Regions from separate parts of the Streptomyces sp. NPDC041122 genome, predicted to be linked through region 2. Evidence: riboswitches for the same ligand, from Rfam matches in the RefSeq annotation. Region 2 holds a riboswitch; each other region holds the start of a gene.
What was found. A riboswitch is a leader RNA that binds a small molecule or an ion and turns the genes downstream of it on or off. The one in region 2 is predicted to bind cobalamin.
Positions count from the first base shown of each region.

Region 1: it holds a riboswitch for cobalamin, as region 2 does, so the genes downstream of both, ACZ6B8_RS00250 (ABC transporter substrate-binding protein) here and ACZ6B8_RS00935 (prenyltransferase/squalene oxidase repeat-containing protein) in region 2, are expected to answer to the same signal.
Region 3: it holds a riboswitch for cobalamin, as region 2 does, so the genes downstream of both, ACZ6B8_RS03775 (ABC transporter substrate-binding protein) here and ACZ6B8_RS00935 (prenyltransferase/squalene oxidase repeat-containing protein) in region 2, are expected to answer to the same signal.

Region 1 is NZ_JBVIYQ010000001.1:56,433-59,673, forward strand. Features, by position in the region: gene ACZ6B8_RS00245 (FecCD family ABC transporter permease) at 1-581, opposite strand, end outside; gene ACZ6B8_RS00250 (ABC transporter substrate-binding protein) at 653-1,669, opposite strand; cobalamin riboswitch at 1,772-1,956, opposite strand; gene ACZ6B8_RS00255 (VOC family protein) at 1,965-2,477, opposite strand; gene ACZ6B8_RS00260 (AraC family transcriptional regulator) at 2,474-3,241, opposite strand, start outside.
Region 2 is NZ_JBVIYQ010000001.1:214,968-218,208, reverse strand. Features, by position in the region: gene ACZ6B8_RS00940 (SCO2322 family protein) at 19-717, opposite strand; gene ACZ6B8_RS00935 (prenyltransferase/squalene oxidase repeat-containing protein) at 714-1,943, opposite strand; cobalamin riboswitch at 2,066-2,186, opposite strand; gene ACZ6B8_RS00930 (MBL fold metallo-hydrolase) at 2,217-3,241, opposite strand, start outside.
Region 3 is NZ_JBVIYQ010000001.1:865,221-868,461, forward strand. Features, by position in the region: gene ACZ6B8_RS03770 (FecCD family ABC transporter permease) at 1-383, opposite strand, end outside; gene ACZ6B8_RS03775 (ABC transporter substrate-binding protein) at 464-1,435, opposite strand; cobalamin riboswitch at 1,480-1,600, opposite strand; gene ACZ6B8_RS03780 (M67 family metallopeptidase) at 1,604-2,026, opposite strand; gene ACZ6B8_RS03785 (amino acid permease) at 2,114-3,241, opposite strand, start outside.

The DNA of each region.
Region 1 (3,241 bases), 160 kb from region 2:
AACAGCACGCCCCGCGTGGTCTCGGCGTCGCCCGCGGTGAGGATCACGAACGAGGTCAGCGCGGAGAAGAGCTGCATCGCGGCGACGCCGGAGAGGACGACCCGGTCCGTGGTGTCGCCCAGGGTGTGGCTCAGGAGCAGCACCAGCGCGAACGAGCAGAGCGCGCCCACGAAGGCGCCCGCCGAGACCGACACCGCTCCCCCGCCGACGCCGAGGACGACGACCGCGACCGCTCCCGTGGACGCCCCGGAGGAGACCCCGAGGACGAAGGGGTCGGCGAGCGGATTGCGGAGCAGGGACTGCATGACGGCTCCGCAGACCGCGAGGCCCGCGCCGCAGACCGCGGCGAGCAGGGTGCGGGGCATCCGCAGGTTCCAGACGATGCCGTCCCTGATCGGGGTGAGCGGGGTGTCGCCGAGACCGAGGTGGGCGCCGACGGTCGACCACACGTCGGGCACGGAGATGTCGGCCGGGCCGATGGTGACGGCCACGGATACGGAGAGGACCAGCGCGGCGACGCCGGCCGCCCAGAGCAGCCCCAGGCGCACGCGGCCGGGGGCGGCGCCGGAAGGGTCGTCCAGGACGGCTCCCGGATCCGTACCCGTACCTACACCTGTACCCGTACCCGCTTCCGGCGCCGTCCCGCTCTCCGTCACTTGGCGAGCCCGAACTTCCGCAGCCCCGCCGCCACTTGTTCGATGCCGTCGACCGTACGGATCGTGGGGTTCATCGCCTGGCCGCTGAGCAGGACGTACCGCTTCTTCTTCACCGCGGTGAGGTTCTTCGTCGCCGGGTTGGTCTCCAGGAACCTGATCTTCGCCGCGGCGCTCTCCGCGGACTGCGACTTGCGTGTGAGGTCGCCGAGGACGAGGACGTCGGGGTCGCGGTCGGCGACCGTCTCCCAGTTGATCTGCGGCCACTCGTCGTGCGTGTCGTCGAAGACGTTCTTCGCGCCGAGTTCGCGGGTGATGATGCCGGGGGCGCCGCAGCAGCCCGCCAGGTACGGGGCGTCGGAGTTGGCGAACCAGTACATGAGGCGGGTGTCGGACGCGGACGCCCGGATGTTCTTCGTCGCCTTCGTGACGCGGCGCTTCAGGTCGGCGATCAGTTTCTCGCCGCGCCGCTCGACGTGGAAGACCTTCGCGAGGTCGCGCACCTCGCCGTAGACCGTGTCCATGGTGAGGGTCTGCACGCGCTTGCCGTCGCCGGCGCCGTCGTTGTCCTTGCCCGCGCAGTCGCTGGGCGAGACGTAGACGGGGACGCCGAGCTCGGTGAACTTCGAGCGGTCGGCGACCCCGCCCTTGCCGACGGTGTAGAGGAAGGAGGCGCTGACGAAGTCCGGCTCCTTGTCGAGGACCTTCTCCAGCGAGGGGTAGCGGTCGGCGAGCCGATCGACCTTCGCCTCGTCCTTCGCCAGGTTCTTCAGGACCGGGTCGGTCCAGGTGCCGGTGCCTGCCATCCGGTCGGCGAGGCCGAGCGAGAGCAGGATCTCCGTGGAGCCCTGGTCGAGGGAGACGGCCCGCCGCGGCGCCGCCGTGACCTCGGCCTTCTTGCCGCAGGAGGTGACCGTGACCGGATAGCCGTCGGCGCCCTTGCCCGCCGGCTTGCCCGCCGAGCCGCCGCCGCACGCGGTGAGCGCGAGCAGGCAGGCGCAGAGGAGGGCGGACATGCGGACTGGCGTGGATATACGGGCTGTCGAGGACACGTGATCCTTCGGGTCTCGCGGCTCATACGCGGAGCCTGGCCTGCGTCACGACCTCCGCCGCCCGGTGCGCGGACGGAGGTGCCAGCAGGTCTTCGGACTCGGGATCGACCGGGCGGGGCGCCTTCCCGGGCGTCCTGAGACGCCCAGTGGCCGTGGCCCCGCCCGTCCCCCTCACCGCTGCGCGTCAGTTCCGGATTCGCACCGGATTCCCTGGCCCAGGTGTGGGTTTGACTGGCTTGCGCAAGTTATCACGCACCCGTCACGCGCTCGGGCGGGCCGTCGGCGCGGGCCGCGGCTCGCCGGGGTAGGTGCCGAAGGACCAGCGGTTGCCCTCCGGATCGGCGATGCCGAACTCGCGGCTGCTGTAGGGCTTGTCCTCGATCTCGCTGGTGATCTCCACGCCCGCCGCGGTGAGGCGCCGGTACAGCTCGTCCACCTCGGCGGTGACGATGTAGGCGCCCGCGGCGCCCGGCTTTCCGCAGGTGGCCGAGGACTCCGGGTCGTACGAGCCGAGCATGATGCCGCCGCCCTCGGGCCAGTCGAGCTGGGCGTGGGCGACGCGGCCCTCGTCCTCGTAGACGGCCGTGCGCAGGAAGCCGACGGTGCCGACGAGGAAGTCGATCAGGGCGAGGGCGTCCGCGGCCTGCACGCCCGGCCAGATGGCGGGTGCGGGGGTCACGCGGGTGTCAGGGGTGTCAGTGGTGTCAGGGGTGTCAGGGGTGTCAGGGGTGTCGAATCGCTGTTCCGTCTGGGTCTTCGGTGTGGTGTTCATGGCTTCGATTCTTCGCCTCCGCCGTGTGCCCCGGCTTGGATATTCCGGCACTCTTCGGCCAGCCAGCGGGTGGGGCTGGCCCCTGTGTACTGCCGGAAGTCACGGACCAGGTGGGAGTGGTCGTAATAGCCGGTGTCGGCCGCGACCCGGGCGAGGTCGGGCCGGTCGCCCGCCGCGACGGCCCTGGTCACGGCGGCCTTGGCGTGCTGGAAGCGCATCAGGCGGGCGGCCTGCTTGGGGCTCAGTCCGGTCTCGGCGCGGAACAGCGCGGTCAGCCGGCGCTCGCTGAGCGCGACGTGCCGGGAGAGGCCGCCGAGCGTACCCGCGCCGCGGTGCCGGGCCAGCCACGCCCATGCCGCGGCCACCTCGGGCCGTACGGATCCCGTGGCGCGGTCGGTGGACGCGAGGCGCCGCAGATAGCCGGAGAGGAGATCGAAGCGGTCCGCCCAGCGGTCCAGCTCGCAGAGCCGCTCGCGGACCTCGCCCGCGCGGGCGCCGAACACGTCGGTGCCGGCGACGACGAGCTGTCCGGCCAGCTCGGCGGCGGGCGCGCCGAGCAGCGCGCGGGCCGCGAGGGGGTGCACGGCGAGCTGGATGCCGGCCTCGTGCTCGGGCTGGACGACGTAGGCGGGGCTCTGGTGCAGGCCGCCCACCACGATGTCGGTGCGCGCCGCCGCCGGGCCGGTGGCCCGGTCCGGGGATTCGCCGGTGGCGATGGGGCCGTCGAGGGAGAAGATCACCGTCAGGTAGGGCGACGGGAGTCC
Region 2 (3,241 bases):
TCCGTCGTCCGCGCCGCGTCAGCCGCGCCGGCGCCGGGCCTGCCAGAGGGCGGCGCCGCCCAGCAGGGCGACGGCGACGACCCCGGCGATCAGGCCGAACGAGGGCCCGCCGGCGTCGCCGTCCCGCTCGGAGGGCGCGTCGGCCGACTCCTTCTTGCCCGTGCCGTCCCCGGCGACCTGTTCCCCGCAGCCCGCCCTCGGGTAGCCGTCGATGGCGCAGAGCAGCGCCTTGCTGTCGTAGCGCAGCGGCTTCGCGACCGAGGCGAGCGCCTCCGCGCTGGTGGCGTCCGCGCCGACCTGGGCGCAGGCGGTACGCGGCTTCGGCGGCGTCTCGCCGTCGGGGGCGTCACCGGCCGTGCCGAAGTCGACGACCAGGGCGACGCGCTTGCGCCCGTCCTTCGCCGGGGTCTTCGCGCAGATGTCTTCGAAGACGGCGGCCCCGCGCGGCTTCGCGGCGTCCTTGGAGTCCTCGGAGACCGCGAAGCGGAAGCCCTGCACGGCGCCGTCCTCGGGCCGCGCGGTGCCGGGGCCCTGACTCGCGTACGTCCACCGGCCGCCGTCCCGCTCCCAGAACGACCAGTAGCGGTAGCCGGCGGCCTGGGCGGGCGCGACGGCGAGGACGCCGAGGAGCGCGGCGAGGACGGTCCCGAGCGTCAGGGCGCGGGCGCGCCGCCCGGCCCGCGCCGGGCGGCCGTGCCGCTCGCGGCCTCGCGTCACGGCTGCTTCTTCTTGCGGTTGCCGCTGTACAGGAAGCCGATGCCGATGCCGGCGACCATGCCGACGCCGATGATCCACCAGACGCTGACGCCGCCGTCGTCGTCCTTCTTGTCCTCCTCGGCCGACGCGGTGGCGGAGTCCGACGCGTCCTGCGGGGCGGGGCCCTGCGCGTTGAGCTGCTGCACGAGGTCGGCGCCGCCGAAGTCGCGGGCGTCCATGCCGGTCGCGTGCGCGGCGAAGACCAGCTGGGCGTAGGCGGCGGGGCCCGTCTCCTTCGCCCAGTCCGCGGAGTTCTTCGTCAGCCACTCGGCGGACTTCTCGGCCTGCTCCTTCTGCCCGGCGGCGGCGAGGGCGATCACGGCGTCCGCGGTGTTGCCGACGTCCGGCTGGTCGGTGGCGCCCGGCAGCGAGGAGATCAGGTGGCCGTCGGTCTTGCCGAGGGTCTTCAGGAGGTATCCGGTGCCGTTGCTCGCGGCCTGCGCGGCGGTGTCGGGCTCCGCGCACTTCGGGGCGCCGGAGACGTTCTTCTTGGCGGGCGTCACGACCAGGCCCCGGCCGAGGCTGCCGAGCACGCCGGCCGCGGTGGCGTCGGCGTTCGGCGCGAGCTTGCCGGACTTCATGTCCGCGAGGCCGAAGGCGCCGCCGTCCTTGCCGCAGTCCATCGCGAGCTCGGACAGCGCGTCGTAGGGCGACTTGCGGTCCCGGGACTTGGCGGAGGTGGGGTTCTCGCCGGCCGCGACGAGCGCGCCGACGACGATGCCGGTGGAGTTCGCGTCGGAGGGCAGCCCCGGGTTGTAGCCCCAGCCGCCGTCCTTGTTCTGCACCGACTTCAGCCACTGGACGCTCTTCTTCACCGTCGTGTCCTGGCCGCCGAGGGCGGCGAGGGCCTGCACGGCGGCGGCGGTGGAGTTACTGTCGACGGCGGTCTTGGAGTTGCACGGCTCGGTGGCGTCCGCGCGGAACGGCGCGAAGCCGCCGCTCGCGCACTGCTGCCCGGTCAGCCAGTCGACGGCCTTGGCGGCGGGCCGCACGCCCTCGGTGTGCTGGGCGAGCAGGGCGTACGACTGGCGGAAGACGCCGTCGAACTTGGGGTCCTTCTTGCCGTAGAGGCCCGAGGGGAGCGCGGTCGAGGGCTTCGGGGAGGGGGCCGCGACGGCGGCCGGTGCGGCGGCCGAGCCCAGCACGGCGACGGCGGCCAGGACCGCGGCGCTGCGACGAACGTTCATGATGGGGCGGGTTGCCTCTCCCTGCGGGGAGCGGGGCGCACGGCACCGTGCGGGCACGGCCTCCGGGCGGCTCCGGCTCCGTATACCTCGACGGTGCCGCTCACCGGGGTCCGGTGACGCGAGCCGGTCACGTTCCGCGCCGGGCATTCCGGCTCACCGAATCTGACGCTCGGCATACGGCTGCGGGTCAGCGCCGGATTCGCACCGGCTTCCCCCTGCGCGGACGTGAGGACGACTCCTTCACTCTACCGGCCGGTCCGTGTGCCCTTCGGGTCACACCGCCACGAACGTGAGCGGATCGCTCCCGGCCACGGCCTCCGCGCGCCCCAGCTTCACCAGGCGCCGGACGTGCGCCTCCGCCTCCGACACGGCGATGTTGCGCGAGCCGTAGGGGATCTCCCCCCAGGGGCGGTTCCACTCCATGCGCTCGGCGAGCTGCCAGGGGGTGAGGGGCTCGGCGAGCAGGGTGAGCAGGCCCGTCAGGCGCTCCTCGTGGTGGTCGAGGAGTTCGCGGACCCGGCCGGGGGCGTCGGTGAACGCGCGCTGGTGGGCGGGGAGCACCTCGGCGGGGGCGAGGCGCCCGACGCGTTCCAGGGAGTCGAGGTAGTCGCCGAGGGGGTCGGTCACCAGGTGGTCGTCGGGGTCCTCGTACAGGCCGATGTGCGGGGTGATGCCGGGCAGCAGATGGTCGCCGGAGAAGAGGCGGCCGTGGCCCGCGAGGCCCGCCGGGTGGTCCTCCTCCAGGTGCAGGCAGACGTGGCCCGGGGTGTGGCCGGGGGTCCACACCGCCCGAAGGCGCCGGCCCGGCAGGGCGAGGAGTTCGCCGGGTGTGATGTCCCGGTCGGGCAGCGCGGGATCGAGTCCGGGCAGCCTGCGGGGCCTGCCCTCCTCGCGGGCGCGGAGCAGCGGGGCGACGTGGTCGGCGGGGGCGCCGGCGGCGGTGAGCTTGGCCGCCATGTAGCCGTACCAGCGCTCGGGCGGGTTGGCGCGGGTGCGGCGCACGACGGAGGCGTCCGCCTCGTGCATCGCGATCCACGCGCCGGACGCCTCGCGGACCGCTCCGGAGAGCCCGTGGTGGTCGGGGTGGTGGTGGGTGATGACGACGCCGTGCACGTCGGCGACGCCCGTCCCGCAGGCGGCGAGCCCGGCGGTGAGGGCGTCCCAGGAGGTCGGGTCGTCCCAGCCGGTGTCGATGAGGACCGGGCCCGCGTCGGTGTCCAGGAGGTGGACCAGGGTGAAGCCGAGGGGGTTGTCGGGGATCGGGACCTTGATGCTCCGGACGCCGCCGCCGTGCTCGA
Region 3 (3,241 bases), 650 kb from region 2:
AGCGCGCCCGCGAAGGACGCGGCCGGGATGGTGACGGTGGTCGACAGGGCGGTGCCGAGGCCGAAGACGCCGCCGAGCACGATGGCGGAGACCGCGCCGACGGAGGCGCCGGAGGAGACACCGAGCAGGAACGGGTCGGCGAGCGGGTTGCGGACGAGGGCCTGCAGGACGGTGCCGATGACGGCGAGGCCCGCGCCGACGGCTGCGCCGAGCAGGACCCTGGGGAGGCGGACGTCCAGCACGATGGTGCGGAAGGGGGAGGGTCCGGCCCGCCCCGTGAGGATGTCCAGGACCTGGCCCGGCGGGATCCGGACCGAGCCCAGGGCCAGCCCGGCGAGTATCGCTGCCGCGAGGGTGACTGTGAGTACCGTCAGAACGACCAGGCGCCGACCCCGTGCGTCCCGTCGATCGCCCTTCGGGCTCGTCCTCGAACGCCGGACGGGCTGGAATGCCCGGGTGCGCCTCACAGCTGCGCCGCCAGCTTCCTCACCGCCTCCGGTGCTCGTACGCCGGTGACCACGTCCGACAGTCGCAGCACCGCGAAGCGCTTGTTCCTGACGGCCGGGACGTCCCGCAGGACCGGATCCTCCAGGAGGCGCTTCTTCTTCTGGGCGACGGTCGTGGCGCCGTAGTCGAGGATCAGGATGGTCTCGGGCCCGCGCTCGACGACCTTCTCCCAGGAGGCGTCGGTGAAGGACTTGTCGACGTCGGCGAAGACGTTGCGGCCGCCGGCCCGCTCGATGATGTCGTTGCCGATGCCGCGGCCGCCGGCGGTGAACGCGGTCTTGTCGCCGCTGTCGTAGACGAAGACGGACCGCGCCTTCTCGCCCCGGGACTTCTTCGCGGTGGCGGTGAGTTCGCGGCGGGCGCCCGCGACCCACTTCTCGGCACGGTCGCGCACCCCGAAGGTGGCGCCGACCTCGCGGACCTCGCGGTAGACGTCGTCCATGGAGACGGGCTTGTTCGCGCAGCCCTCGACGTTCAGGCGGGTCTTGATGCCCGACTTCGCGAGCGCGGAGCGGCTGCGGCCGTCGCCCGCGAGGAAGGCGCTCGGGTAACCGCCGTACACGAAGTCGGGATTGGCGGCGAGCAGCTTCTCGTACGAGGGGTATTCCTCGGCGAGCACGGGGCGCGACCTGTACGCCTTCTCGTACTTCGGCAGCACCTTGTCGTCGAGATAGGCGGTGCCGGCGATGTGGTCCTGCAGGCCGAGTTCCAGCATCACTTCGGTGGTGTGCTGGTTCATGGTGACGGCGCGCTTCGGGGGCGCGTCGTACGTCGTCCGCACGCCGCAGTTGGTGACGGTGTACGGGAATCCGGCCGCCCGCGCGGCGGGCTTCGTGTCGCCGTCGGTGTCCGCCGACGAGCACGCGGCGAGCGGGACGAGCAGGGTGGCCGCGGCGAGCGCGCGTATGCCGGTGTGGCGGCGGGACATGGCTGAGCTGCCTCCTCCAGGGGATTTCCGCGTCCCCTGCGTTGCGTGGAGAAAGGCGGCAGGTCAGTTCCTGACTCCCCCGGCCCTGCGCGGGGCCGGGGTCACAGTGGCGGGACCGTGCCGGGTTCGCACCGGCTTCCTGGGTCCTGCCGCCCTCATGAGTGAAGCTCAGTATGCCTCGACGACCTTTACCTCTTCCTCGGTGACCTCGCCGTCCACGATCCGGTACGAGCGGAACTGGAAGGGGCCCGCGCCGTCGGTGTCGGCGGTGGAGACCAGGACGTAGTGCGCGCCGGGCTCGTTGGCGTACGTGATGTCGGTGCGCGAGGGGTAGGCCTCGGTCGCCGTGTGCGAGTGGTAGACGATCACCGGCTCCTCGTCGCGGTCGTCGAGGTCGCGGTAGAGCTTGAGCAGGTCACCCGAGTCGAACTCGTAGAACGTGGGCGAGCGCGCGGCGTTCAGCATCGGGATGAACCGCTCGGGCCGGTCGGTGCCCTCCGGCCCCGCGACCACGCCGCAGGCCTCGTCGGGGTGGTCCTTGCGCGCGTGCGCGACGATCTGGTCGTGGAGGGCCTGGGTGATGGTCAGCATGGGAGCCAGGATAAGCAGAGGGCCCGCACCGTACCGAAGTGTGGTACGGGCGGGCCCGAATGCTGGACATCGGCCTTGGGGGGCCGGTCAGTCCTTGCTGAGCGGGTCGCCGTCGGACGGGCCGTCCGTGCCGCCCTGGGCGCCGACCTTCTGCTTGGTGAAGGCGGCAGCCTGCGGGTTGCGGCTCTTGAGCACGAGGTAGGAGACCGTCAGGATCAGGGCCCACACCGGCGCGGCGTACAGCGAGATGCGCGCGTCCTTGTCGACGCCCATCATCACGATGACCATGCCGATGAAGGCGAGCGCGAACCAGCTGGTGTACGGCGCGCCCGGGGCGCGGAACGTGGATTGCGGCAGCTCGCCGCGGTCGGCCTTGCGGCGGTAGCGGATCTGGCAGGCGAGGATCATGATCCAGGCCCACATGCCGGAGATGGTCGCGAAGGAGACGACGTAGTTGAACGCCTCGCCCGGCCACTGGTAGTTGATCCAGACGCCGACGAGCATGAAGGCGGCGGAGACCGTGGTGCCGGTCAGCGGCAGGCCGTTCTTCGTGAGCTTGGTGAAGAACTTCGGGCCCTGGCCGTTGAGCGCGAGGTCGCGCAGCATGCGGCCGGTGGAGTACATGCCGGAGTTGCAGGAGGAGAGCGCGGCGGTGAGGACCACGAAGTTCACGATCGCGGCGCCGACGCCGAGACCCATCTCCTCGAAGGCCTTCACGAACGGCGAGACGCCCGGCTTGAACGAGGTCCACGGGACAACCGACAGGATCATGATGAGCGCGCCGACGTAGAAGACGGCGATGCGCCACGGCACGGTGTTGATGGCCTTGGGCAGGACGGTCTTGGGGTCCTTGGACTCGCCCGCGGTGACGCCGACCAGCTCGACGGCGAGGAAGGCGAACATCACGATCTGCAGGGTCATCAGCGTGGAGCCGATGCCGTTGGGGAAGAAGCCGCCGTCGTCCCAGAGGTGGGTCACGGAGGCGGTGTCCCCGGCGTCGGAGAAGCCGATGGTGAGGATGCCGACGCAGATCAGGATCATGCCGATGATGGCGGTGACCTTGACCATCGAGAACCAGAACTCCAGCTCACCGAAGAGCTTCACGGAGATGAGGTTCGCGCCGTACAGGATGACGGTGAAGACCAGCGCGTAGGCCCATTGCGGGAATGAGTCATGGGTCCAGTACTGCATGTACTGGGCGGCCGCGGTGACTTC